One region of the Aminobacter sp. MDW-2 genome, then DNA from elsewhere that is predicted to be linked to it. Evidence: riboswitches for the same ligand, from Rfam matches in the RefSeq annotation. Region 1 holds a riboswitch; each other region holds the start of a gene.
What was found. Region 1 has a riboswitch for cobalamin ahead of H5P29_RS12035 (ABC transporter ATP-binding protein). Riboswitches for the same ligand answer to the same signal wherever they lie in the genome.

Region 2: linked by a shared signal. The riboswitch ahead of H5P29_RS01275 (ribonucleoside-diphosphate reductase subunit alpha) and the one ahead of H5P29_RS12035 (ABC transporter ATP-binding protein) in region 1 are both predicted to bind cobalamin.
Region 3: linked by a shared signal. The riboswitch ahead of bluB (5,6-dimethylbenzimidazole synthase) and the one ahead of H5P29_RS12035 (ABC transporter ATP-binding protein) in region 1 are both predicted to bind cobalamin.

What each region holds. Positions count from the first base shown of each region.
Region 1 covers NZ_CP060197.1:2,472,826-2,480,642, reverse strand. Annotated here, with positions in the region: gene H5P29_RS12055 (MarR family winged helix-turn-helix transcriptional regulator) at 1-275, opposite strand, end outside; gene H5P29_RS12050 (membrane-bound PQQ-dependent dehydrogenase, glucose/quinate/shikimate family) at 455-2,884, shown strand; gene H5P29_RS12045 (hypothetical protein) at 2,986-3,156, shown strand; gene H5P29_RS12040 (MFS transporter) at 3,290-4,456, shown strand; cobalamin riboswitch at 4,489-4,699, shown strand; gene H5P29_RS12035 (ABC transporter ATP-binding protein) at 4,807-5,622, shown strand; gene H5P29_RS12030 (ABC transporter substrate-binding protein) at 5,639-6,583, shown strand; gene H5P29_RS12025 (iron ABC transporter permease) at 6,638-7,645, shown strand.
Region 2 covers NZ_CP060197.1:251,417-259,233, forward strand. Annotated here, with positions in the region: gene H5P29_RS01275 (ribonucleoside-diphosphate reductase subunit alpha) at 1-1,934, opposite strand, end outside; cobalamin riboswitch at 2,044-2,256, opposite strand; gene H5P29_RS01280 (peptidase domain-containing ABC transporter) at 2,332-4,092, opposite strand; gene H5P29_RS01285 (TonB-dependent hemoglobin/transferrin/lactoferrin family receptor) at 4,451-6,751, shown strand; gene H5P29_RS01290 (ABC transporter ATP-binding protein/permease) at 6,816-7,817, shown strand, end outside.
Region 3 covers NZ_CP060197.1:2,242,449-2,250,265, forward strand. Annotated here, with positions in the region: gene H5P29_RS10915 (IS1182 family transposase) at 1-1,079, opposite strand, end outside; gene H5P29_RS10920 (DUF459 domain-containing protein) at 1,174-2,415, opposite strand; gene H5P29_RS10925 (lytic murein transglycosylase) at 2,431-3,648, opposite strand; gene galU (UTP--glucose-1-phosphate uridylyltransferase GalU) at 3,896-4,783, shown strand; cobalamin riboswitch at 4,847-5,032, shown strand; gene bluB (5,6-dimethylbenzimidazole synthase) at 5,058-5,813, shown strand; gene H5P29_RS10940 (outer membrane beta-barrel protein) at 5,810-7,495, opposite strand; gene H5P29_RS10945 (SIS domain-containing protein) at 7,646-7,817, shown strand, end outside.

The sequences.
Region 1 (7,817 bases):
CGGCGGTCACCGGGATCGCCACTGCGGGTGATCAGGCCGTCGGCTGCAAGCAGATCAACGATGCGCACCAGAGACGGACCTTCGAAACCGAGATGGTCGGCGATCACGCCCTGGCGGATATTGTCGCCCAGCCGCGACAGCGTCAGCAACGGCATGGCGGTGGCATGCGACAGGCCGCAGTCGTCGAGCGCGCTGTCCGCCGCGTGGCGCCAAAGCCGGGCGACGGAGAGCAGGCTCCTGCCGAAACCGGCGCGGTCGGATGCGTCATTGGACATTCGAGAAAGATAACATATTATCTATTAGGATGCGATGAGATTCTCGGCCGGAACACGGTCGCGACGTCTGTGCGGAGGTAGAGGCGAGGAGTTCTCCGCAGAGCGCCGGCATGACGGTCGCGTCCGAAACCGCCCGCCCGGGCGGCTGATTTTCGGTTCAATCTTCGCGAGACATCGACATGGCAGCACAACAGACACCCAGAGGCAGCGGCGGCTGGCTTCTGGTTCTATTCGGCCTGCTCTTGGTCGTCATCGGGGCACCGCTCGTCTACGGCGGCGTCCAGTTGATCGGCCTGGGCGGATCCTGGTATTACGCGCTTGCCGGTCTCGGCGTCATCGCCTCCGGCATTCTCTACGTCATGCGCCGCAGGGCGGGTCTCTGGCTCTACGGCCTGGTGTTTTTGGCAACGATTGCCTGGGCGCTCTGGGAATCCGGCCTCGAATTCTGGCCTTTGATTCCGCGCCTCGTAGCACCTGCCGTCATCGCCATCCCGGCGCTGTTGCTCGCCCCGCTCTTCCCGACGCGCACCGGCAAACGGGCTCCGTTCGCGCTTGCCGGCCTGCTGGTCGCGGCACTTGTCGCTACCGCCTTCTACGGCTTCACCCCACATGGCATCATCAGCAATACGCTCGCCTCTGCCGAGCCCAAGCCGAGCGTTCCTCCGGCAGCCGCCAGCGCCACCGACTGGCGCCATTATGGCCGAACCCCGGCAGGTACACGCTATGCCCCGATCGACCAGATCAACCGCGACAATGTCGACAAGCTCGAGGTTGCCTGGACGTTCCAATCGGGCGATATCCCCTCAGGGACCGCGCAGGACCAGAACACGCCGCTCTTCGTCAACGACACGCTCTACACCTGCTCGCCCAACAACATCGTCCATGCGCTGAACCCGGATACGGGCGAAGTGAAGTGGAAATTCGACCCGAAAGCCAAGTCGCCGCTGTGGCAGCGTTGCCGTGGCGTCAGCTATTACGAGCCGGCTTCGGCACCGAGCGAGGCCAATGCAGCCTCCGCCGACCCGCTGGCACCCGCAAGCGTCGTAGCGTCGACGCCCGACATGCCCGCTGCGGCGGCATCCTGCGCCGCCCGCATCGTCATGACCACCATCGACGCCCGCCTGATCCAGCTCGATGCCAAGACCGGCGAGCTGTGCCAGGATTTCGGCAATGGCGGCATCGTCGACCTCAAAAGCGGCATGGGCGAGATCAAGGACGGTTTCTACTTCCAGACCTCCGCCCCCACCGTGGCGCGTGACCTGATCATGGTCGGCGGCTGGGTGTGGGACAATGTCGAGACAGGTGAACCCTCCGGCGCCGTACGCGCCTTCAACGCCCTCACCGGCGAACTGGTCTGGGCCTGGGATCTCGGCAACCCCGCCATCACCAAGCTGCCGCCGGAAGGCGAAAGCTACACCCGCGGCACGCCCAATGTCTGGTCGACACCGGCCTATGACGAGGCCCTTGGCCTTGTCTACCTGCCGACCGGCAACGCCACGCCCGACTTCTTTGGCGCACATCGCTCGAAGGCCGCCGAGGACTATACCGCCTCGGTCGTCGCCCTCGACATTGCAACCGGCCGCGAACGCTGGAAGTTCCAGACCGTGCATCACGACATCTGGGACTACGACGTTCCCGCCCAGCCGGCGCTCTACGACGTGCCGGATGGCAAGGGCGGCACGGTTCCGGCGCTGATCCAGATCACCAAGCGCGGGCAGATCTTCATGCTCGACCGCCGCGACGGCAAGCCGATCGCCGAGGTCGAGGAGCGCGCCGTTCCGCAGACCGGCGGCGTGCCGGAGGACTTCCTGTCGCCGACTCAGCCCTATTCGGTCGGCATGCCGGCGATCGGTGCGGAGCCGTTCGCCGAGGCCAAGATGTGGGGTGCGACGCCTTACGACCAGCTCTACTGCCGCATCGAGTTCAAGAAGATGCGCTACGAGGGCGAATTCACGCCTCCCGGCCTGACGCGTTCGATCATCTTTCCAGGCTACTATGGCGGCATGAACTGGGGCAGTGCGGCGATCGACGAGGCCCGGGGGTTGCTGATCGTCAACGACATCCGCATGCCGCAGTTCGCCCAGCTGATGCCGCGCGAGGAGACCGACAATTATGGCGGCTCGGCAGCCCATGACGGCCTGTCGCAGCAGAAGGGCACGCCCTATGGCGCGCTGAAGAACGGCTTCATGTCGCCGCTCGGCGTTCCCTGTCACCAGCCGCCTTATGGCACCTTCACCGGCATCGACCTCAAGACCCGCCAGATCGCCTGGCAGGTTCCGGCGGGCACGCTGCAGGATACCGGTCCGCTTGGCATGAAAACCGGCCTGCAGATCCCGATCGGCATGCCGACGCTGGGCGGTCCGATCGCGACGTCAGGCGGCCTCGTCTTCTACGCCGGCACGCAGGACTATTATCTGCGTGCACTCGACGTGGAGACGGGCAATGAGTTGTGGAAGGGCCGGCTGCCTGTCGGCGCCCAGTCTACGCCAATGACCTTCGTCTCGCATGAGAGCGGAACGCAATATGTGGTCATCTCGGCCGGCGGGGCGCGCCAGTCGCCTGACCGCGGCGACTACATCGTCGCCTACAGGCTGCCCAGGCAGAACTGAGTCTGGGCGCATCGACATCGGAAGGGGCGCCTCGGGCGCCCTTTTCATTTCTGGCCGGCAAGGGCGGTACCCGTGCGACGAACGGGTACCCGCCAGTAGCCGTGCTCGCCCAGCGCAGCGTGCCCCCCGGCCTGCGCGTCATCGGCGAAGCCGAGGGCCTGCCGCCGCTGCCCGAGATGGAAATCGGCATATTGCGCAACCCGCAGGCCGCCAATTCGGCAGTCGACCGGCTCTACGAATTTCTCCGACGCGACCTCACCCAGCAATCCTGATCGTCTCAGCTAGCGCCTTGCGCACTTCTCCTATGCGCCAGGTGCATTGCTGCAATGCGGCAACGTCGCTTGTGCCGCGCCGGACATGAGGAAATTGTGCGTCTAAATCGTTTCAGCTCCCCTGAGTCCGCCCATGCCCTTGCCGATCCTCGCTCTGGCCGTTGCATCCTTTTGCATCGGCACCACCGAATTCGTGATCATGGGCCTGTTGCCGGAGGTCGCCGCAGACCTCGGCGTGTCGATCCCGGCCGCCGGTCTTCTGGTCACCGGCTACGCGCTCGGCGTCGTCGGCGGCGCCCCGATCATCGCGGTGGGCACAGCGAAACTGCCGCGCAAACCGGTGCTGATCGGGCTCGCCATGATGTTCGTCTTCGGCAACCTGCTCTGCGCCATCGCCCCCACTTACTGGACGCTGATGATCGCCCGCGTCATCACCGCCTTTGGTCACGGCGCCTTCTTCGGCATCGGCTCGGTGGTGGCGGCAAGCCTGGTCCCAACCAACAAGCGCGCCAGCGCAATTGCGTTGATGTTTGCCGGCCTGACATTGGCGAACATCCTCGGCGTTCCCGGCGGCACGGCACTCGGCGAAGCCTATGGCTGGCGCGCCACCTTCTTTGCCGTCGTCGTCATCGGCCTGCTCTCGGTGGCGGCCATAGCCTGGCTGGTCCCTGCGGGCGTCGCCCCTCCCGGCAAGGGCGGGGTATCAGGCGAGGTCAAGGTGCTGGGCAAGCTCCAGGTCTGGCTCGCCATGATCATCTCGGCGCTCGCCTCGGGCAGCCTGTTTGCCGTCTTCACCTACATCAAGCCGATCCTGACCGACGTCAGCGGCCTCTCGGTTGAATCGGTCACCTGGGTGCTGCTGCTGTTCGGCGGCGGCATGACCATCGGCAACATCATCGGCGGCAAGCTGGCCGACTGGAAGCTGATGCCCACAGCCATCGGCGCGCTGGTGGTGATGGCGGCGATCCACGTCGCCTTCGCCGAACTCAGCTCTTCGGCGCCAGCGGCGATCCTGCTCGTCTTCATGTGGGGCGTCATCACCTTCGTCATCGTGCCGCCGATGCAGATGCGCGTCGTCGAAACCGCTTCGGAGGCACCGAACCTCGCGGCCACCCTCAACCAGGGCGCCTTCAACGCCGGCAACGCCGCCGGCGCCTGGGCCGGTGGTGCTGCGATTTCGATGGGCGTGAGCTATGCCGACCTGCCCTTCGTCGGCGCGGCCATCGCACTGTCTGCCTTCGGCGTGGCGCTCATTTCCTTCGCGCTCGACCGCCGTGACGCAATTCAGCAGGCGGCATGACGCTTTAGCGATTGTCAGCAACCCGTCGCTGCTGTAGCCACGACAGCGATGGTTCCTGCTATCCGGTTCGGGCAGCAGGTTAAATGGGAACACGGTGAGACGTCCCCGACGCGAAACCGTGGCTGCCCCCGCAACTGTGAGCGGATAGCAATTCGGAAACATGCCACTGGCCGAAAGGCCGGGAAGGCTCCGAGGCGCGATCACCCGCAAGCCAGGAGACCTGCCATCATCCGATTAACTCAACCGGCCGGGGTGTGCCGCGGAGATGATGATGGTTGCGACTGCCTTCTTCGGTACCGGCGCGCTTTCCGGATCGTTCTGCTGCCTCCGCCCGACCGCGGAGACAGGGCATGCTCGATCGCGTCCACGCCGCTAGCCGCCTTGTAGGCACCACCCCGGCACTGCTCGAACTCGATGGCGTCAGCTGGGGCCCTCGTGCTTCGCAGCCGATCCTCGAGCCGATCAGCCTTGCGGTTGCGCCGGGCGAGTTGCTCGCCATCGTCGGCCCCAACGGCGCCGGCAAGTCGAGCCTGCTGCGCTGCCTCTACCGCTACCACAAGCCGACTTCGGGCACTGTCCGCCTCGACGGCACCGACATCTGGAAGATGAAGCCGCGCGACTGCGCCCGCCGTATCGCGACCGTGCTTCAGGAAAGCGCCTCGGACTTCGGCCTGACCGTCGCAGAAATCATCGAGTTGGGCCTGACCCCGCATGTCACGAGTTTCGGCACCAGCGACCGCGACTACGACCAAGTCGAGGCAGCCCTTGCCCTGCTCGGCCTGACCGCACTCGCTGCGCGCGACCTCTGCTCGCTGTCGGGCGGCGAAAAGCAGCGCGTGATGATCGCCCGGGCATTGGTGCAGCGACCCGACCTTCTGATCCTCGACGAACCGACCAACCACCTCGACATCCGCCACCAGCTCGAAGTGCTGGAACTGCTCGGCAATCTCGGCTGCACCGTCATCGTTTCCCTGCACGATTTGGCGCTCGCCTCGGCCCATGCCGACCGCGTGCTTGTCATGGACGGCGGCCGCGCCATTGCCTGCGGCGCGCCCGCCGACATCCTGACGCCCGATCGCATACGTGACAGCTTTTCCGTCGGAGCGACCCTCGACGACCATCCCGTCACCGGTCGTCCACGCTTTTCCTTCCACCTCGAACGCTGAACATCAAGGAGCCTCCATGCGCCTGCCCATCATCGCCGCCGCCCTGCTCGCCACCTGCGCAACAGCTATGGCCAGCGGCTTCCCCGTCACCGTCAAGAGCTGCAACCGCGACGTCACCTTCGAGACCGCGCCCAAGCGCGCCGTCTCGCACGACGTCAACCTGACCGAGATGATGCTGGCGCTCGGCCTCGCCGACCACATGGCCGGCTATTCCGGCATCTCCGGCTGGAAGACGCTGAGCGAGGATTTGCGCAAGGGCGTCGGCGAACTGCCCGAACTCGCCCCACAATACGTCAGCAAGGAAGTGCTGCTCGGCGCCGACACCGACCTGTTCTTCGCCGGCTGGAATTACGGCATGAAGGTCGGCGGCGACGTCACCCCGGATACGCTCGCGCCCTTCAAGATCGCTGTCTACGAGCTGACCGAAAGCTGCATCCACATCATGAAGAAGGACAAGTCGTCGCTTCAGGACATGTATGCCGACCTGCTCAATCTCGGCGCCATCTTCGGCGTGCGCGAGAAGGCGGAGGTCCTGGTGGCAGGCTATGAGAAGGAACTCGCCGACTTCCAGGCCGAGCTGCCCAAGCTCGACAAGCCGGTCAACGTGTTCATCTACGATTCCGGCGAGCAGAAGCCGTTTACCGCCGGACGCTACGCCATGCCGACCGCCATTATCGAGGCAGCCGGCGGCAAGAACATCGTCGACGACGTCGAGTCGAGCTGGGTCGAGATCGGCTGGGAGCCGGTCATCGAGCGCAATCCCGACATGGTGGTGATCGTCAATTACGGTGAGGTAACTGCCGAGCAGAAGATCGACTACATGCGCACCAACCCGGCCTTCAAGGACATCGAGGCAGTGAAGAACAACCGCTTCTTCGTGCTCGAATACAACGAGGCGACGCCGGGACCGCGCAACATTGCGGCGATCAAGCGGCTGGCCGCCGCGATGCGGGCCGACTGAGCCGTGTCGCATCGCCACCTCGTCACAGGGCCAAGACACGTCCTGATCCACGCCATGCCGGCCCTGATACCGGGGCTGGCCGTAGTGCTTGTCATTAGCATGGTCATCGCCGTCGGCGTCGGGCCGGTGGCGATCCCGCTCGAGACGGTATGGGGCGTCGTCGCCAACAAGCTGATACCTGGAAGCGTCGAGGCGGTCTGGTCGAGCGGACGCGAGAATATCGTCTGGGACGTGCGCGCGCCGCGCGTCATCCTGGGCGCCATAGTCGGCGCATCGCTGGCGCTGGTGGGGGGAGCCCTGCAGTCGGTGACACGCAATCCGCTCGCCGATCCGCATCTGCTCGGCATTTCGTCGGGCGCGGCCTTCGGCGCGATCATGGCGCTGATCCATGCCGGCATGGTGCTCGGCACCGTCACCGTACCGGTCTTCGCCTTTGCCGGCGCGCTGGCGGCAACCGCACTGGTGCTTGCCATCGCCAACCTGGCGCGAGCGCAGTCGGCCGGCCAGCTGATCCTTGCCGGCGTGGCGGTGAGCTTCATCATCTCGGCCGCAGGCAACCTCTTGATCTTCATCGGCGACCCCAAGGCTGCCCATGTCGCGATCTTCTGGATGCTTGGCGGGCTCGGGCTGGCGCAATGGAGCCATCTGCCCTATCCGCTGGCAGCCCTTGTCCTGTGCGGCGTCTGGCTGATGACGCAGACCCGCAACCTCAACGCCATGACGTTGGGCGACGAAAGCGCAACCGCACTCGGCATCCCGGCGCAGCGCTTCCGGCTCAAGGCCTTCGTCGCCTGCGCGCTGCTGACCGGCTGTGCGGTTGCCTATTCCGGCGTCATCGCCTTTGTCGGCCTGATGATCCCGCACATCGTGCGCTTCTTCGTCGGTGGCGACTATCGCCGGGTTTTGCCGCTGTCGGCGCTGGTCGGCGCCATCTTCCTGATCGCCGCCGACATGGCCGCACGCACGGTCGTGCCGCCGCAGGACATGCCGCTCGGCATCGTCACCGGGCTGATCGGCGGCATTGCTTTCGTCATCCTGATGCGGCGACGGACAACAAAGTGAGGGTCAGTTGGTAATGCAATGCAAGACGACGCAAATCCGGTTGCGTGGCCCCGAATTCGCCGCTATGCATTCCGCCATGAACACGACTTCGCTCCAGAACATTTGGTGGCGGGCCAGCTGACAGCGGCCTCTTGAAGCGCGTGCGCGTGAAGATTGTGATGGCCGCAACGGG
Region 2 (7,817 bases), 2.2 Mb from region 1:
GGGATGGTGTAGAAATTGATGTCGATGACATTGTCGAGCATGCGCATCGCCGTCTTCACGGTGCGCGCCAGACGGTCGATGTCGAGCCCCTCGGCTGCGATATGATTGGCAAGATTGACCGAACCGAGATTGCAGACGGCGACCTCGTCCTTCGAAGTGTTGAGGGTGATCTCGGTGCAGAGGTTCGACGAATGCACGACGCCGATGTGGCCCTGCGGCGAGCGGATGTTGCACGGGTCCTTGAAGGTGATCCACGGATGCCCGGTTTCGAACAGCATGGTCAGCATCTTGCGCCACAGGTCGAGCGCCCTGACCGTGCGGAACACCTTGATGCCACCAGCCAGAGCCTTGGCCTCGTAGCTTTCGTAGGCCGCCTTGAACGCCGTGCCATAGAGATCGTGCAGGTCGGACGCCTCGTCGGGCGAAAACAGCGTCCACACGCCATCGGCCTCGACGCGCTCCATGAACAGGTCCGGCACCCAGTTGGCGGTGTTCATGTCGTGGGTGCGGCGGCGGTCGTCGCCGGTGTTCTTCCTGAGGTCGAGGAACTCCTCGATATCGACGTGCCAGGTCTCGAGATAGGCGCAGACAGCACCCTTGCGCTTGCCGCCCTGATTGACGGCGATAGCCGTGTCGTTGGCAACCTTGAGGAACGGCACCACACCCTGGCTCTCGCCATTGGTACCCTTGATGTGGGCGCCGAGGCCGCGCACCGGGGTCCAGTCATTGCCTAGCCCGCCGGAATATTTGGCCAACAGCGCATTGTCCTTCACCGCCTTGAAGATGCCGTCGAGATCGTCGGCGACGGTGGTGAGGAAACAGGACGACAATTGCGGGCGCAGCGTGCCGGAGTTGAACAGCGTTGGCGTCGAGGCCATGAAATCGAAGGACGACAAAAGATCATAGAACTCGATGGCGCGGCTCTCGCGGTCGATCTCGCGGCCTGCCAGGCCCATAGCCACGCGCATGAAAAAGGCCTGCGGCAGTTCGAAACGCTTGCCTTTGCTGTGCAGGAAATAGCGGTCATAGAGCGTCTGCAGACCCAGATACTGGAACTGCAGGTCGCGCTCGGGCTTTAGCGCGGCACTGAGCCTGGCAAGGTCGAAACGGCCAAGTTCGGGGTCGATCAATTCGGCCTTGATGCCGGTGGCGATGAAGGCGGGGAAATAGGTGGCATAGCGCTGGGTCATTTCGGCCTGGGTGGCCTGCTCAGACCTGGCCGAGACGAAGCTCAGTGCCTCGCGCCGCAACCGGTCCAGCAACAACCGGGCGCTGACGAAGGCGTAGTTCGGTTCAGTTTCGACAAGCGTACGGGCGGCCAGGATCGGCGCCAGCGAAAGCTCGTCGGCGGTGATGCCGTCATAGAGATTGCGCCTTGTCTCGGCCAGGATCGCATCCGCTGAGACGGCCTCGAGCCCGCTGCAGGCCTCGTCGACAATGCGGGCCAGTCGCGTCTCGTTCAGCGGTGCCAGGCCGCCGTCATCGGCCTTGACCTGGAGCGGCGGTGCGGCGACCTCGACCGACGTGACCTTGGCGGCAGCGCGTTCGCGGGCACGTTCCTCGCGGTAGAGCACATAGGCGCGGGCGACCTTGTGATGCTCGGAGCGCATCAGCGCCAGTTCGACCTGGTCCTGGATTTCCTCGATGTGGAAGGTGCGGCCGCTATCTGCCCGCCTGGTCAGCGCGGCGAACACCTGGCCGGCCAGTTCCTCGACGACGTCGTGGACGCGGCGCGAACCGGCGGCCACCGAACCCTCGGTGGCGAGAAATGCCTTGGTCAGCGCCACAGTGATCTTGATCGCATCGAACGGCGTCACCGCGCCGTTGCGCCGGATGACACGGTAGCCAGGTTCGGACGCGGTCTCGGAACCCTGGCTGAGAGCGGACGGAACGCTGTCGGTTCCGCTGGATTGAAGTGTAGAGGTCGCCGGCATCATCTTCCCCGATGGTTTGGGGGCGAAGGGCCTTGGGCGGACGCATGCCGGATTTCGGCCGGCGCAAGCCAGCAGAACGCAAGCGCACCACCGGACACCCCGCCCGTGGACGTTCAGACTCGATCGCGGCAGGTCTCCTGGCTCGCAGGTCATTGCTGCTGTCTGGCCTTCCCAGCGCCCATTGGCGCCAGTGGCACTACGCGACAGCAACTCACTGCTTACAGTTGCGGGGGCAGCGCCGGCATTGCGAAATCGCGCACCGGCTTCCCTCTTAGCTCCCGAGCTGGAATCAACTCGGAAGACCACGATGTCTACATATAGTATGACTGCCCGGCGTCGTGTCAACAGGTGGAAGAATCATTTCCACCCTCATCGACCGATCAACGCCGGCGGCCGATCAATCCCTGACGTAGTCGCGCCACAGCGCCTGATAGACCGGGCATTCGGCAGTCAGAGCCTCATGGCTGCCCGTGCCGACGATCCTGCTATCGTCGAGCACGACGATCATGTCGGCCGAACGCGCCGAAAAGAGATGATGCGTGACGATGATGACGAGGCGGTCGCGGCCGAAGGCCAGCAGTTCACGTTCGAGCGCCATCGCCGATTCGGCGTCGAGCGCCGAGGTCGGTTCGTCGAAAACGGCGATGTGCGGATCGCGCAGCACGGCGCGCGAAATCGCCAGGCGCTGGCGCTGGCCGCCGGAGAGGTTCTGCCCTGCCTGGACCAGTTCGGTGTCGATGCCTTTGGGCAGGCCGGCGGTGAACTTGTCGGCGGAGGAAAACGCCAGCGCCTTGTCGATCTCGTCGTCGCGAAGCGGGCGCGGCAGCGACGCCTGAAGGTTCTCGCGGATGGTACCCGAAAACAGCGACGTCTCCTGGTCGACAACACCTATGCGGCCGCGCAGCCAGCGCGGATTGTAGGCGCGGACGTCGATGCCGCCGATTGCCACCTTGCCGGCATGATCGCGCTCCAGTCCCAAAAGCACGCGCAGCAGGCTGGACTTGCCGGAGCCATTGCGGCCGACGATCGCCACGACGCCCGTCGCCGGCAGCACCAGGCTGACACCGTTGAGTGCCGCAGCCGTCGCCTCGGGATAGCGGAAGGTCAGATCCTCGACCGTGATCGGGCCGAAATCAGCAGCACGCAGCGCCGGGGCAACGATGGCGCGCTCCGGCTGGCGCTTGAGGAAAGCCGCGAGGGCCGAGACGGTGGCGCTCACCGAATGGAACTGGATCAGGATGCCGGCACTGGTCAGCATCGGCATGGTCGCCCGGGTGACGAGCAGCTGCAGCGCAAGCAGGCCACCGATCGTGAGATCGCCGCGCAGGATGCGCCAGCAGCCGACGAGGACGACGAGCAGCGTCAGGATCTCGCTCAGCAGGCCAAGCGTGAACGAATAGGAGTGCGAGAGGTCGAGTATGTGCCAGCGCGCCTTGATGGCTTCGGCCGACTTCGCGGACCAGCGCCCGATGAAGAAGCGCTCAACCGCATTCGACTTGATGCCGCGGATGTTGCCTACCGTTTCAGCGGTCGCCCCCTGCAGGGCGCCGTTGAGGCGGAACGAGCTGCGGCTCGCCTCGCCCAGCTGGGCATTGGTCTTGCGGGCAAAAACGGCGAAGATCAGGGCAACGACAAAGGCCAGCAGGCAGATGAGATAGTCGTAGTACAGCGCCACGGCGAACGAGACGGCAGCACCCAACATGGTGAGGAAGAAATTCGGCGCAGCGCTCAGCATGAAGGTGGCGACACGCTGGGATTCGTTGAGGAGGTTGATCGTGCTTCCGCCTGCGGATGCCGAACTCTCATAGGGGATGCGCATGAGGCGGAAGTAGATGCGTCTCGACAGCCGGGCGGTGAACCTTGCGTCCACGTCGTTGATCGGCGAGTTGTGCCAGCGTGAGGTCATGTGCCTGATAACCGCCGCCACGATGGCGATGGCGGCGAACTGGGTCGCTGCCCAACCGTCCTTGCCGACCATGACGCTGTCGACGATCTTCTGCGAAAGGATCGGAACCGTCACCGAGAGCACGATTCCGGCTAGCGAAAGTGCAATGGCAAGAAAAAATTCACGGCGGTAGATGCCCATGATCCGCATCAGTATCCGCCAATCGCCGAGCGGTATCTTGCGCAAGGCGTTCAGTTTCTCTCGAAATTTCATTGCCTACCCGACGCCGCTCGAACAACAGGGACGGGTTCGCTAGGTCATTCGCGCTTTCCTGTCAAATAATATGACAATGATAGTCATATTATTGTGAAACGCTTCGGCGAAAAGCGCCCGCCTCGCGGAACGACGCACAAAACAAGTCTTCCAGATCCTCGCCAGCCGTAGCTGGGCGGCGCCGGCATGTGTCTGTTCCAGGTGAGGCCAGGTGTCGCGCCGCGCATCACCCGGCTTGCACACACCGCAGGACCCATTATACAGCCATCACCAATCTTGAGTCACAGACTCATATTAACTTACGCCAGCCCTTCGTTCGCGGACAGCCAGCTTTTCCAGATTTTTCGAGGGGGCTGTCATGTCTAACGTTCACACCGGCCGCGGTTCGCGGTCGCAAATGCTTCTGGCCGGCGTTTCGCTTCTGTTGCTGCAATCGGCCGGTATCGCCAGTGCCCAGACGGCAACGACACCGGCCAAGAAGGTCGAGGAAACGAAGCCGCTGCTGAGCAATGAAGAGCGCATCGTGCTCGACAGGCTCGTCGTCACATCGGCGCGCACCACCGGCAAGGTGCTCGACATTCCGATGTCGGTGTCGGTCATCGACCGCGAGACGCTGCAGCGCCATGTCGTCCGCGACATCCAGGACATGGTTCGCTACGAGCCGGGCGTCACCGTCTCGCGCACGACATCGCTTACCAATCCGTTCGGCCAGCTGACCGGCTTCAACATCCGCGCCATGGGCGGCAACCGCGTCCAGATGAGTGTCGACGGCAGCCGCATCCAGGAGCAGATCATCGACGGCAGCCGCGACTTCGTCGACCCCTTCAACATGCGCAGCGCCGAGATCGTACGCGGTCCGAACTCGGTGCTCCAGGGCGCCGATGCGCTGGGTGGCGCAGTCGCATTCCGCACGCTCGACCCCGACGATCTTCTCAACGGCTCGAAGCCATGGGCAGTCGAGATGAAGACCGCCTATGACAGCTACGACGATTCGTTCCGCAAGCAGGTGAGTGCGGCCGCTGAATCCGGCGACTTCAAGTTCCTCGGCAGCTTCGGTCATCTCGGGGCGTCGGAAGGCGATTTCAGCAACAGCCGCGCCGATGGCGGCCAGTGGGGCTGTCCACGCCAGGCGATCTGGCCGTGCAACAAGGCGTTTCCCGCCGACACCGACGCCTTCAACGGTCTGATGAAGCTGCAGTGGAACCCGACCCAGGATCACGAGGTCAAGCTGACCGGCGAGTGGTTCAACCGCAACACGACGATCCAGCAGATGTACGACTCGTCTGCGGGATCGACGTACGTCAACACCAGCTGGCAGCGCGAACTGGAGATGGAGCGTTACAGGCTGGCCCTGTCGCACGACTGGAAGGTCGACGCGCCGTGGCTCGATGAGATCAAGTGGCAGATCTCCTATTCGCCGCAGAAGCGCGACACCTACAGCAATCAGCTGCGCACCTACCCAACGCGCCGCCAACAGAACATCCAGGTCCGCAATTATGGCGAGGATTTCCTCGAGGCCGACGTGCAGGCCAACTCGTCCTTCGAACTGGGCGGCCTGTCGCACAAGCTGACCTATGGTTTCGACGGCGATCTGACCAAGAGCAACTATGACGGCTACAACATCACCAACAACCTGACAGCTGGCACCACGACCACCGCCAACAACCAGGGCTTCAACTTCCCGAAGGTCGACACCGTCCGCGCCGACATCTACCTTCAAAATGAGATCAAGCTGTTCGACGACCGGCTGACCATCACCCCAGGCGCGCGCCTGGCGCACTATTCCATCGATCCCACCGGCGACGCCGACTACAAGCCGAAGCCCGGCTTCGAGCCCAAGAAGATCGACGAGACCAAGCTGATCAAGCGGATCAGCGCGATGTATGAGCTGAACGACACCTATACGCTCTATGCCGGCTATGGCGAAGGCTTCAAGATGCCGACGTCGCAGCAGTTGTTCGTGTCGTCGGACAATCTTTTTACGTCTCCGCCATCCGTCCTGATTCCCAATCCGAACCTGAAGCCTGAATCCGTGCGCAGCTATGAGGCCGGCATTCGTGGCGAGCTCGACAAGGGTTACTTCAGCCTCACGGCCTTCTATGCCGACTACAAGGATTTCATCCGCTCTCTGCAGGAGGTTCCGGGCAGGCCGAACCACTACACCTCAGACAATGTCGAGGACGTGAAGGTCTGGGGCATCGAGTTCGGCGGCGAGTACGAGGTCTACGAAAACCTCTACCTGAACGGCTCGATCTCCTACCAGAAGGGCACGCAGCGGATTTCGGCAAGTGCTGCCGAAACGGCCTTCGACGGTGCGGTACCGCTCACCGCGGTGCTGGGCGGGCGTTACCTTGTCCCCGACTGGAACCTCGAAACGGAGTTGGTCGCCACCTTCGCCCATGGCGTCACCGAACGCGCCGACCCCAACGCCTTCAAGCCGGGCGGTTATGCGGTGTTCGACGCCTATGCCCGCTGGAAGCCGACCGAAAATGTCGATGTCGACTTCGGCATCCAGAACATCTTTGACCGCCGCTATTTCCCCAACACCCTCACTGGCGTCACCAACGTGATCTCGGGGCCGGTGGCCAACGCCAACAATCCGGAAATGCAGGTGGCGCCAGGCCGCACCTTCAAGCTCGGCGCAACGGTGCGCTTCTGAGCCAGATCGACAGCGATCCGACGCAGGGCACGTTGCCCTGCGTCTTGCATGAAAGGCCATCGCGGTGACCAACGTCCTCAGGCAGTTCGTTCGCCTGCTCAAGCTCTGCATTGCCGGCAAGGGTGGCAAGACGAGCCTCGTCTGCCTCACCGCGGTCATCGCGCTGCAACTGGCCGGCATCTATTTCACCATCAGGCTGGTGAGCTGGACCTCGGAATTCTACGGTGCGCTGGAAAAGGTCGACGCCAAGGCGGCGGTCTGGCAGATCTGGATCTTTGCCGGCATCGTCGCAGCCAATTCGGTGCGCTCACTGACGGCAGATTACCTGCAGAAAATGTTGCATATCAGGTGGCGCAAGTCGCTGACCGAGGCAGCCCTCGGCTCGTGGTTCGCCGACCGCGCCTATTGGCGACTGACCCAGGGCGACTGCCCGCGCGACGTCGACAATCCCGACCAGCGCATCGCCGACGATTGCGGCCTGTTCGTCAAGGGTATCCTCGACGAAGGCATCGAGCTGATCACCAAGATCGTCGGTATCTTCTCCTTTCTCGCGCTGCTGTGGGGGTTGTCGACCTTCGCGCTCAACTTCTCGCTGTTCGGTTTCGACGTCTCGATCCCGCGTTACATGGTCTGGGCGGCGTTCATTTATGTCGCACTGTCGAGCGGGCTGACGCATCTGCTCGGCCGGCCGCTGAAATCGCTGTTCTACACGCAGCAGAAGCGCGAAGGCGATTTCCGCTTCGCCATGGCGCGCATCCGCCAGTCGGCCGACGAGATCGCGTTGATGGGTGGCGAGAACGTCGAGCGCACCGGGCTCGACCGCCGCTTCGACGGCATCGCACAGAACTGGCGCAAGATGGCGGGCCGCGAATTCCTGCTCGGCTGCTTCACCTTTCCCTATTCGCACACGGTGCTGCGCATCCCGCTGTTCGTTGCCCTGCCCGGCTTTCTCGCCGGCAGCATTGCGCTTGGCGGCCTGATGCAGATCGCCATGGCGTTTTCCAACGTCGTCACCACGCTGTCCTGGTTCATCTTCTCCTACAAGCCGCTGTCGAACCTCGTCGCC
Region 3 (7,817 bases), 230 kb from region 1:
GACGCCAGCAGCGGACAGTTGCGGCAGATCGTCGGGTCGCTCCTGTAGTGGCGATAACCGCCGCGATCGGTGGTGGCGTAAGTGAGCAACTGGCCCTGCGGGCAACGATAGCCGTCAAGGTCCGGCTCATGGACGAAAGCGCCCTTCCTCATCTTGCCAGGCTTTGGCCGGGGCGGGTTGCGATAGCCGACGACACCGTGGATGTTCCTGTCCTCCAGGCCCTTGGCGATGCCTGGCGTGGCATAGCCGGCATCCAGCCCCGCCGCCGTGACATCGAAGCCGAAACGCTCCACCTGGCGGTCGAGCCGGTCGAGATAGACGATCGAGTCATGCACGTTGGCCGGCGTGGCAAACGTGTCGGTGATGATGCCGAAGCCGCCATCCACCGTGCGGTGATCGAGATAAAAGAAGCCCTTCGGCTTGCCCTCGCGCACCATATAGCCTGCCTCAGGATCGGTGCGCGAGACCTTCGTCTCTTTCACCGCAGGCTGCCGCTCCTGCTCCTTCAGCGCCTTCTGGCCGTGCAACGCCCGTTCGGCATCGATCGCCCGGTCGAGCTCGCCCCAGTAGTCGGCACGCGACTTGGCGACCATGGCAAGGTCGTACTTGCCCTTGTTGGCATTGGCCTTCAGGTGCGTGCTGTCGGTGTAGAGCACCGTGCCGTCGACCAAGCCTGCCCCGATCGCCTGCTCGACAATGCGGTCGAAGATCGCCTGCGCGATCGTCTCGTCCTGGTAACGCCGGCGTCGGTTCTGCGACAATGTCGAGGCGTCGAACACCTTGTCCGTCAGCTTCAGCCGCAGGAACCACCGGTAGGCGACATTGACCTCGATCTCTCGCACCAATTGCCGCTCCGAGCGCACCCCGAACAGGTAGCCGATGAACAGCGCCTTGAACATCAAAGTCGGATCAAGTGGCGGGCGACCATTGTCGGCGCAGTAAAGCGGCGCTGTCAGATCGTGGATGAACGAGAAATCGATAACACCATCGATCTTGCGCAGAAGGTGATCAACTGGAACCAGTTGATCGAGCGTGACGATCTCAAGTGCGGTTTGTTCAGGGCCGGCTCGCTTCAACATCACCCACTGAATCACAACCCCCCAACTCTCGCCAGGGGTTTGTCAGCAGTCTGAAGGCGCCGCGAGGCGCCTTTTTCGTTTCCGGTCGACAACCTTAGCGCCTGATGATGGCGGTCGTCGTTTCGGTTCCTTGCGCTGCAGGCAGCGGCTTTGGCGGCCAGGAGAAGTCGTCGATGCGGCCGGCAGGTGCTGCGGGGGCGATGCCTTGCACGGCAAGCTTTTCGCCTGGAGAACGCGGGTCGGACGTGGCAGCCGTCTGGCCGCCGAGAAGCTCCGTGCCACCGTCGAGTTCCGGATCGGAGAGCGAGACCGGCACCGTCCGGTCGATGTTGACAGGCACATTGAGTTCGCCGGGCGTCGCCTGCGGCAGGCTTGCCGGCACGACGGTTTCGGTACCTTGAGGCGTGATGCCGAGCAGCTTGTTCAGCGGCTTTTCGGCGAAGAAGGCGAGCTTGCGTTTGCCGGCGCGGGTGACGTTGATGCCGTCGTCGGCGCGCAGGCGCACCGGCTGGCCGTTGATGTCGGGGCCGCTGGTGACGAAGGCGCCGGCCTCGTCGACGAAGCCGTCCCAGACATCGACGAATTCGCTGCCTGCGGCTTCCGTTGCAGCACGGTAGATGTCGTTGAAGGCGAGCATGTCGGTGTTCATCTTCGACGACTTGAAGGCGGGCATGCCGACCCACAGGAACGGCACCTTGGTGTCGGCGATGGCCTTGGCCAGCTTGTCCACGCGCGCCGTGTACTCCTTGGTCCAGGCGGCGCTCATCGGTGGCTCGCGGGTGTCGGCGACCCGCATCTGCTGGCGGTCGTTAGAGCCCATCATGATGATGACGGCGGCAGGCTTTTCCTGCTCGATCAGCGCCTTGGCTTTCTCGGGCCAGTTGTAATAGTCCTCGCGGACGAGGCCCGACGAGCCGTTGGTCTTGTCGATGACCCTGATCTTGGCATTCTCGGCAAAGACCGTGCCCAGCCCCTCGGCAATGCCGCCGCCGAGGAAGTCGCCGATGACCAGCACGACACGCGCGTCAGCCAGCTTTTCGACCACCGGAACGGCCGGATCGGCAGCTCTGCCGACATTGCCGGCGGTTGCCTTTGGCTTGCGTGGCGTCTTGCGGATCTTCTTGCGCGGCTGTGGCTCGTCAATGATGAAGGGATCGACGCGCGGTTCGCGGCGCGGCATGAACAGGTCGCGCAGGGACCATTTGCGCAGAATGCCTTCCTGCGCCACGGCCGGCGTCGGCATTGTCGACGAAATGGCGGTCAAGGCGACCGCCACCGCGACCAGTGGCGTCGTCAGGCGCAACAGCGAAAACCGCGGACGACGCGTGAATGCCAATACAGCCTCCGGTTGCTAGTTACGCCGCAGGAACTTCAGCACTTCCATGCTCGGATGACCGTCCGGCGTCAAGCCCAGCTGTGCCTGAAATGCCTTGATGGCCGAGCGCGAACCTTCGCCGATCTTGCCGTCGCTCTTGCCGTCGTAATAGCCATGCGCCGACAGGCGCTTCTGCAACTCCTGCTTTTCCTCGAAGCTGAGCTTGGTGAACGGCCGCTTCCAGTCCTGCACCAGGCCACCATAGCCGGCGATCTCGTCGGCAAGAAGGCCGACGGCGAGCGCGTATTTGTCGGCGTTGTTGTAGCGCTTGATGACCGAGAAATTCTTGGTCATCAGGAAGGCCGGTCCGCCGCGGCCGTCCGGCACCTTGAGGGTGGCAACGTCGGAGCCGCGCTTGAAGGCCTTGCCGTTGGCGCGTTCGATGCCGAGCGATGCCCATTTGTCGAGCGTCAGCGATCCCGTCGGGAACTTCTGACCCTCGGGCAGCACCACTTCGTAACCCCAGGTCTTACCGGCCTGCCAGCCGTTCTTCTTCAGAAGGTTGGCTGCGGTGGCGAGCGCGTCGGGCACGGAGTTCCAGATGTCGCGCTTGCCATTGCCGTCGGCATCGACCGCGTAGGCCTGGTAGCTGGTCGGGATGAACTGGGTGTGGCCCATCGCGCCGGCCCAGGAGCCGACGAGGTGACTTTCGTCGATGTCGCCGCGCTGCAGGATTTTCAGCGCCGCGATCAGCTGGGTGCGGGCGAACTTCGCCCGGCGCTGGTCGCCATAGGCGAGCGTCGCCAGCGAGCGCACGACATTGCGCATCACCTTGTCGTTCTTGAGAATCTCGCCGTAGTTCGATTCCATCGACCAGATGGCGAGCAGGATGTAGCGGTCGACGCCATACTTGGCCTCGATGCGGTCGAGCCAAGGTTTCCACTTGCGCGCCATCTCGCGACCGACAGCAATTGACTGGTCATGGACGCGATTGTCGAAATAGTCCCAGACGGGCGCGGTGAATTCGGGCTGAAAGCGGGCCTTTTCAAGTACTTCGGGGTCGGCCGAGGTCACGCCACGAAAGGCGCGGTCATAGGTCGAACCGGAAATCCCGTTGTCTGCGGCGACGGAGCGGAAGCTCGCCACCCAGCGCTGGAAACCGGCTTCGGCGGCCGCCGGGCCGGCCGGAAGCATCAATGCCAGCGAAAGGGCAGCGGCGCTCAGGAGGCCTTTGGCGGTCTTGCGAAGGGGCATTCTTTCCTCCTTGGAGAGATCAGAAACACGATTCATCGCCGATGCCGGTTATCAATCAGTTTACCATAGACCCGTTGGGGAACGAAAAGCGGGTTGAGGGATTGTCCACCTAGCTGTTCGGACAATCAAGATCGCGTGATCAATGGTCTTGCCCGCTGTCGCCGAATATGTGAACGCATTCAGTATTCATCAATTCGGGCGTGGCAAAGTTGGCGTCCGATACATCCCTCTATCGGACGACCACGCAATGAAAAGAGTTCGCAAGGCAGTTTTTCCGGTCGCGGGCCTGGGCACGCGTTTTCTGCCTGCCACCAAGTCTATCCCCAAGGAAATGCTGACTGTGGTCGATCGCCCTGTAATCCAGTACGTGGTCGACGAGGCGCGCGAAGCGGGCATCGAACATTTCATCTTTGTCACGGGCCGCAACAAGGCGGTCATCGAAGACCATTTCGACGTCCAGTTCGAACTTTATGATACGCTGGCCCAGCGCGGCAAGACCGAGCAACTGGAGCGCCTGCAGCGGTTGCAGCCGGCCCCGGGCCAGACCTCGTTCACGCGCCAGCAGGTACCGCTCGGCCTTGGCCACGCAGTGTGGTGCGCGCGCGAGCTGGTCGGCGACGAGCCCTTCGCGCTGCTGTTGCCCGACATGATCATGCAGTCGGAAAAGAGCTGCATGCGCGAGATGGTCGAGCTCTATGCCGAGACCGGCAACAACATCATCGCCGTCCAGGAATGCGACCCGGCCGAGGCGCACAAATACGGCATCGTCGGCAAGGGCAAGTCGGTTCACACCGGCTTCGAGATCGAGGGCATGGTGGAAAAGCCCAAGCAGGGTACGGCACCCTCGAACCTGTTCATCAATGGCCGCTACATTCTGCAGCCGGAGATTTTCAACATCCTGGCAAGCCAGGAGCGTGGCGCCGGCGACGAGATCCAGCTGACCGACGCCATGCTCAAGCTCGAGAAGATGCAGTCCTTCTACGGCTATCATTATCGCGGCCGCACCTTCGACTGCGGCTCGCCGGAAGGTTTCGTCGAAGCCAACGTTGCCTTTGCCTTGTCGCGCTCCGATCTCAGCAGGAGCATGGCCGGCGTCATCGAAGGGCTGCTCGGCGAGATCAAGCCGGGCAAGTAAGCCACATGTCGCCCGTGCGTCAGGATTGGACGCACGGTGCGATGGCTTTCGGCCGCTGCTGCCGCTAGAAATACCCTGCCAGGTGCCCGCAGCGATGCGGGAGAATCGGGAACACGGTGCAAATCCGTGGCGTGCCCAACGCTGTAAGAGGGACCGTATCGGCAGAGGCCACTGTTCATCCTGAACGGGAAGGCGCCGCAGACGGGTTGAACTCGAGCCAGAAGACCGGCCCGGCAGACATCGACCTCCGCATGGTCAGGCGGAGGGAACCGACATGCTCGCCAGGGGATATGCGATGCTTGCTGACCAGTTGAAGGCCGTTTCAGGCTGTTTCGATATCGCCGCACAGGATGCCGTTTACCGCGCCATCTTCACGCGCCGCGACGTTCGCAGCCATTTTCTGCCTGATCCGATCGACGACGATGTGCTGGCGCGGCTGCTGCTGGCGGCCCATCACGCGCCGTCGGTCGGCTTCATGCAGCCGTGGAACTTCATCGTCATCAGAGATCGCGAACGACGCGAGCGCGTCCGCGACCTGTTCTTTGCGGCGCGGCAGCAGGAACTGCCTGAGATCGCCGAGGAGCAGCGGGAGCTGTACCGCAAGCTCAAGCTCGAAGGCATCTGCGAAAGCCCGCTCAACCTGGTCGTCACCTGCGACCGCAGCCGTTCGGCAACCTCTCCGCTCGGGCGATGGCACAATCCCGAGATGGACCTCTTCAGCACCGTCTGCGCAGTTCAGAATTTCTGGCTCGCCGCGCGTGCCGAGGGCATAGGCGTCGGCTGGGTCAGCATCCTCGATCGCGAGGCGCTGAAGCAGTTGCTAGGCATTCCCGATCACGTCGTGCCGGTGGCCTATCTCTGCGTCGGCCACGTCAGCGAATTCGCCGACAAGCCCGATCTCGAGCGCCATGGCTGGGGATGCCGTCTGCCGCTTGCCGAGCTGATCATGAGCGAGGTCTATGCGGGGCAGGGGGAGACGGCCTTGAGGGCCGCAGCCGCCGCGATCGGCGGTTTGCCCCAAGCAGGTTAGCGCTGGATTTTCAACCCGACGAAGACGCTGTTGGTCTTGGCGTCGCGGAACGGCAAGGTGCTGTCGAAGGTCTCATGGCGCAGCTTGCCGGTCAGGCCGGCGTAGCGGTTGAGCCACCAGGTCAGGCCCGCTTCGGCACTGAGCCTCAGCTCGTGGTCGTTCGAGCTGGCATAGTCGCGGTAGCCGACGCCGCCGGCGAGGAATGCAGTCAGGTTGGAACGGATCTGCCGTTCGACGCTGAGGCGGCCGTTGTAGAGCACCGAACCGCTGTCGCCCGGGGTCGTCGATCCCTCGACCAGGGTTTCGCCGGTCAGGCCGACGATCGTGCCGCGCATCGGCGACCATCTGAGATCAGCGGCAATCGTCGCGGCGGAAACCGTCTTCAGCCGGTCGTCGTCGAAATCCTCCGAAATCCAGCCGGCCGAAATCTCGCCGCCGAATTTTTCGCCCATGTCGATCTCGACGCCGGCGCGGGCGCCGGTACGCTTGGACGAGCGCTCGAAACCGGCGGTGTCGAAGCGCAGGTCATAGACCCGGCGGCCGAATTCGACCTCGCCAAAGGGCGTCAACGCCGGTGAGACCTCGTAGCCGACGCGGACCTTGCCGGTATAGAGTCTGGAGTCGCGGTCCTTCTGTGAGAGCGTGGTGCCGTCGGTCAGTTCGGCGTCGCTGTAGCTTTCGTCGACAGCTTCGCCGGTCACTCCGAAGCGGAACTTGCCGACGGCCTTTTCGACACCCAGCGCGCCGTTCAGCGTGTGCAGGGTCGGCCGCTCGGCGGTGCCGGAGATGACCACGGGCGACGACGTCGATTCCGGGCGCATGCTGTAGCCGAGCTGCGCCAATGCGCGCATGTCGTCGGCGAGATCGAGCTGCAGCCGCCCGTCGATGCCGCCGCTGAGATCCTTGACCTCCTGGCCGGAGATGGATTTTCGGTAGTTGCCATAGGCGTCGATGGTCGCCGAATGGCTCTCCCAATCGGACGCGGCGTTCAGCCTGAGAGTCGTCTCGGACAGAACGGCCGACTTTCCGTTAAAGCTGGAATCCGCATTCGACGTCGCGGTGACGCCCTGTTCAAGGCTCGGCTTCAGAACGAAGGTGCCGAAACGGATGCCAGTCGGCTCGAACGGGTTCGCATCCGGCTGAGGCCTGCGGCCTTCGATGGCGCGCTGGCGCTCGGCTTCGGGTCCGTTCTCGATCTCCGTTTCGGAATCGACGGTGCCCTGGCGTACGGTGCCGGTGGTCAGCTCTTCGTCGGCTGCCGGCACTGCTGGCCGCTCGGCAGCCGTCGGCGCGGCGGTGCCGGCCAGCCGCTCGCGTGCCTCGCGGGCGCGCTGGCGCGCGGTCGTGGGCGGACGGGCGGATGGCAAGGAGCCGGCCGATGTGCCGTCGGCGTTGGGCGGTTCGCTGAACAAATCGGTGGCCTCAGCGTCAGCCTGGGTTGGAATCGCGCCGGGGCTGACCGGCTGGTAGGCCGGTGCCTGGTCCTGCGCCTGCTCGGCCGCAGGGCGCCTTTTGTAAAGCCGCAGGGTGTTGTTGATGTCGTCTTCGCTGACCGGTCCGCGCAAGGCGGTTTCCTGGGCATGCAGCGGTGCGGCGCACAGCAACGTCGCCACGCTTGCCGTCGCCAGCAAGATGCGGAGTGCCGTGGTCTGTGTCCGTTGCTCCGGCCTGATCTGCGCCATCTTTCCCACTGCTTCGCCGACGCAAGGGCGTCGCACTTACCAACTGGTAAATCGCCATGGTTAACGGAGCGTTTCCCGCACGCCCTGAGAGGCCTCGTTTTGGGCGGATAATCATGGACAGCCGCACGCCGACGCGCTAACGCATGCGCCATGCACGCTGGATCGCTGAAAAAAGAGCCGGACGGGCAGGCGTCGATCGCCTCCGCGCTCCGCACCGTCACCATCGAGCAGGCCGGCATCGCCGCGCTTGTCGCAGCGCTTGAAGGCCCGCTCGCCGAGCCATTCGCCAGGGCTGTCTCGATCCTGGGCCAGCTCAGCGGCC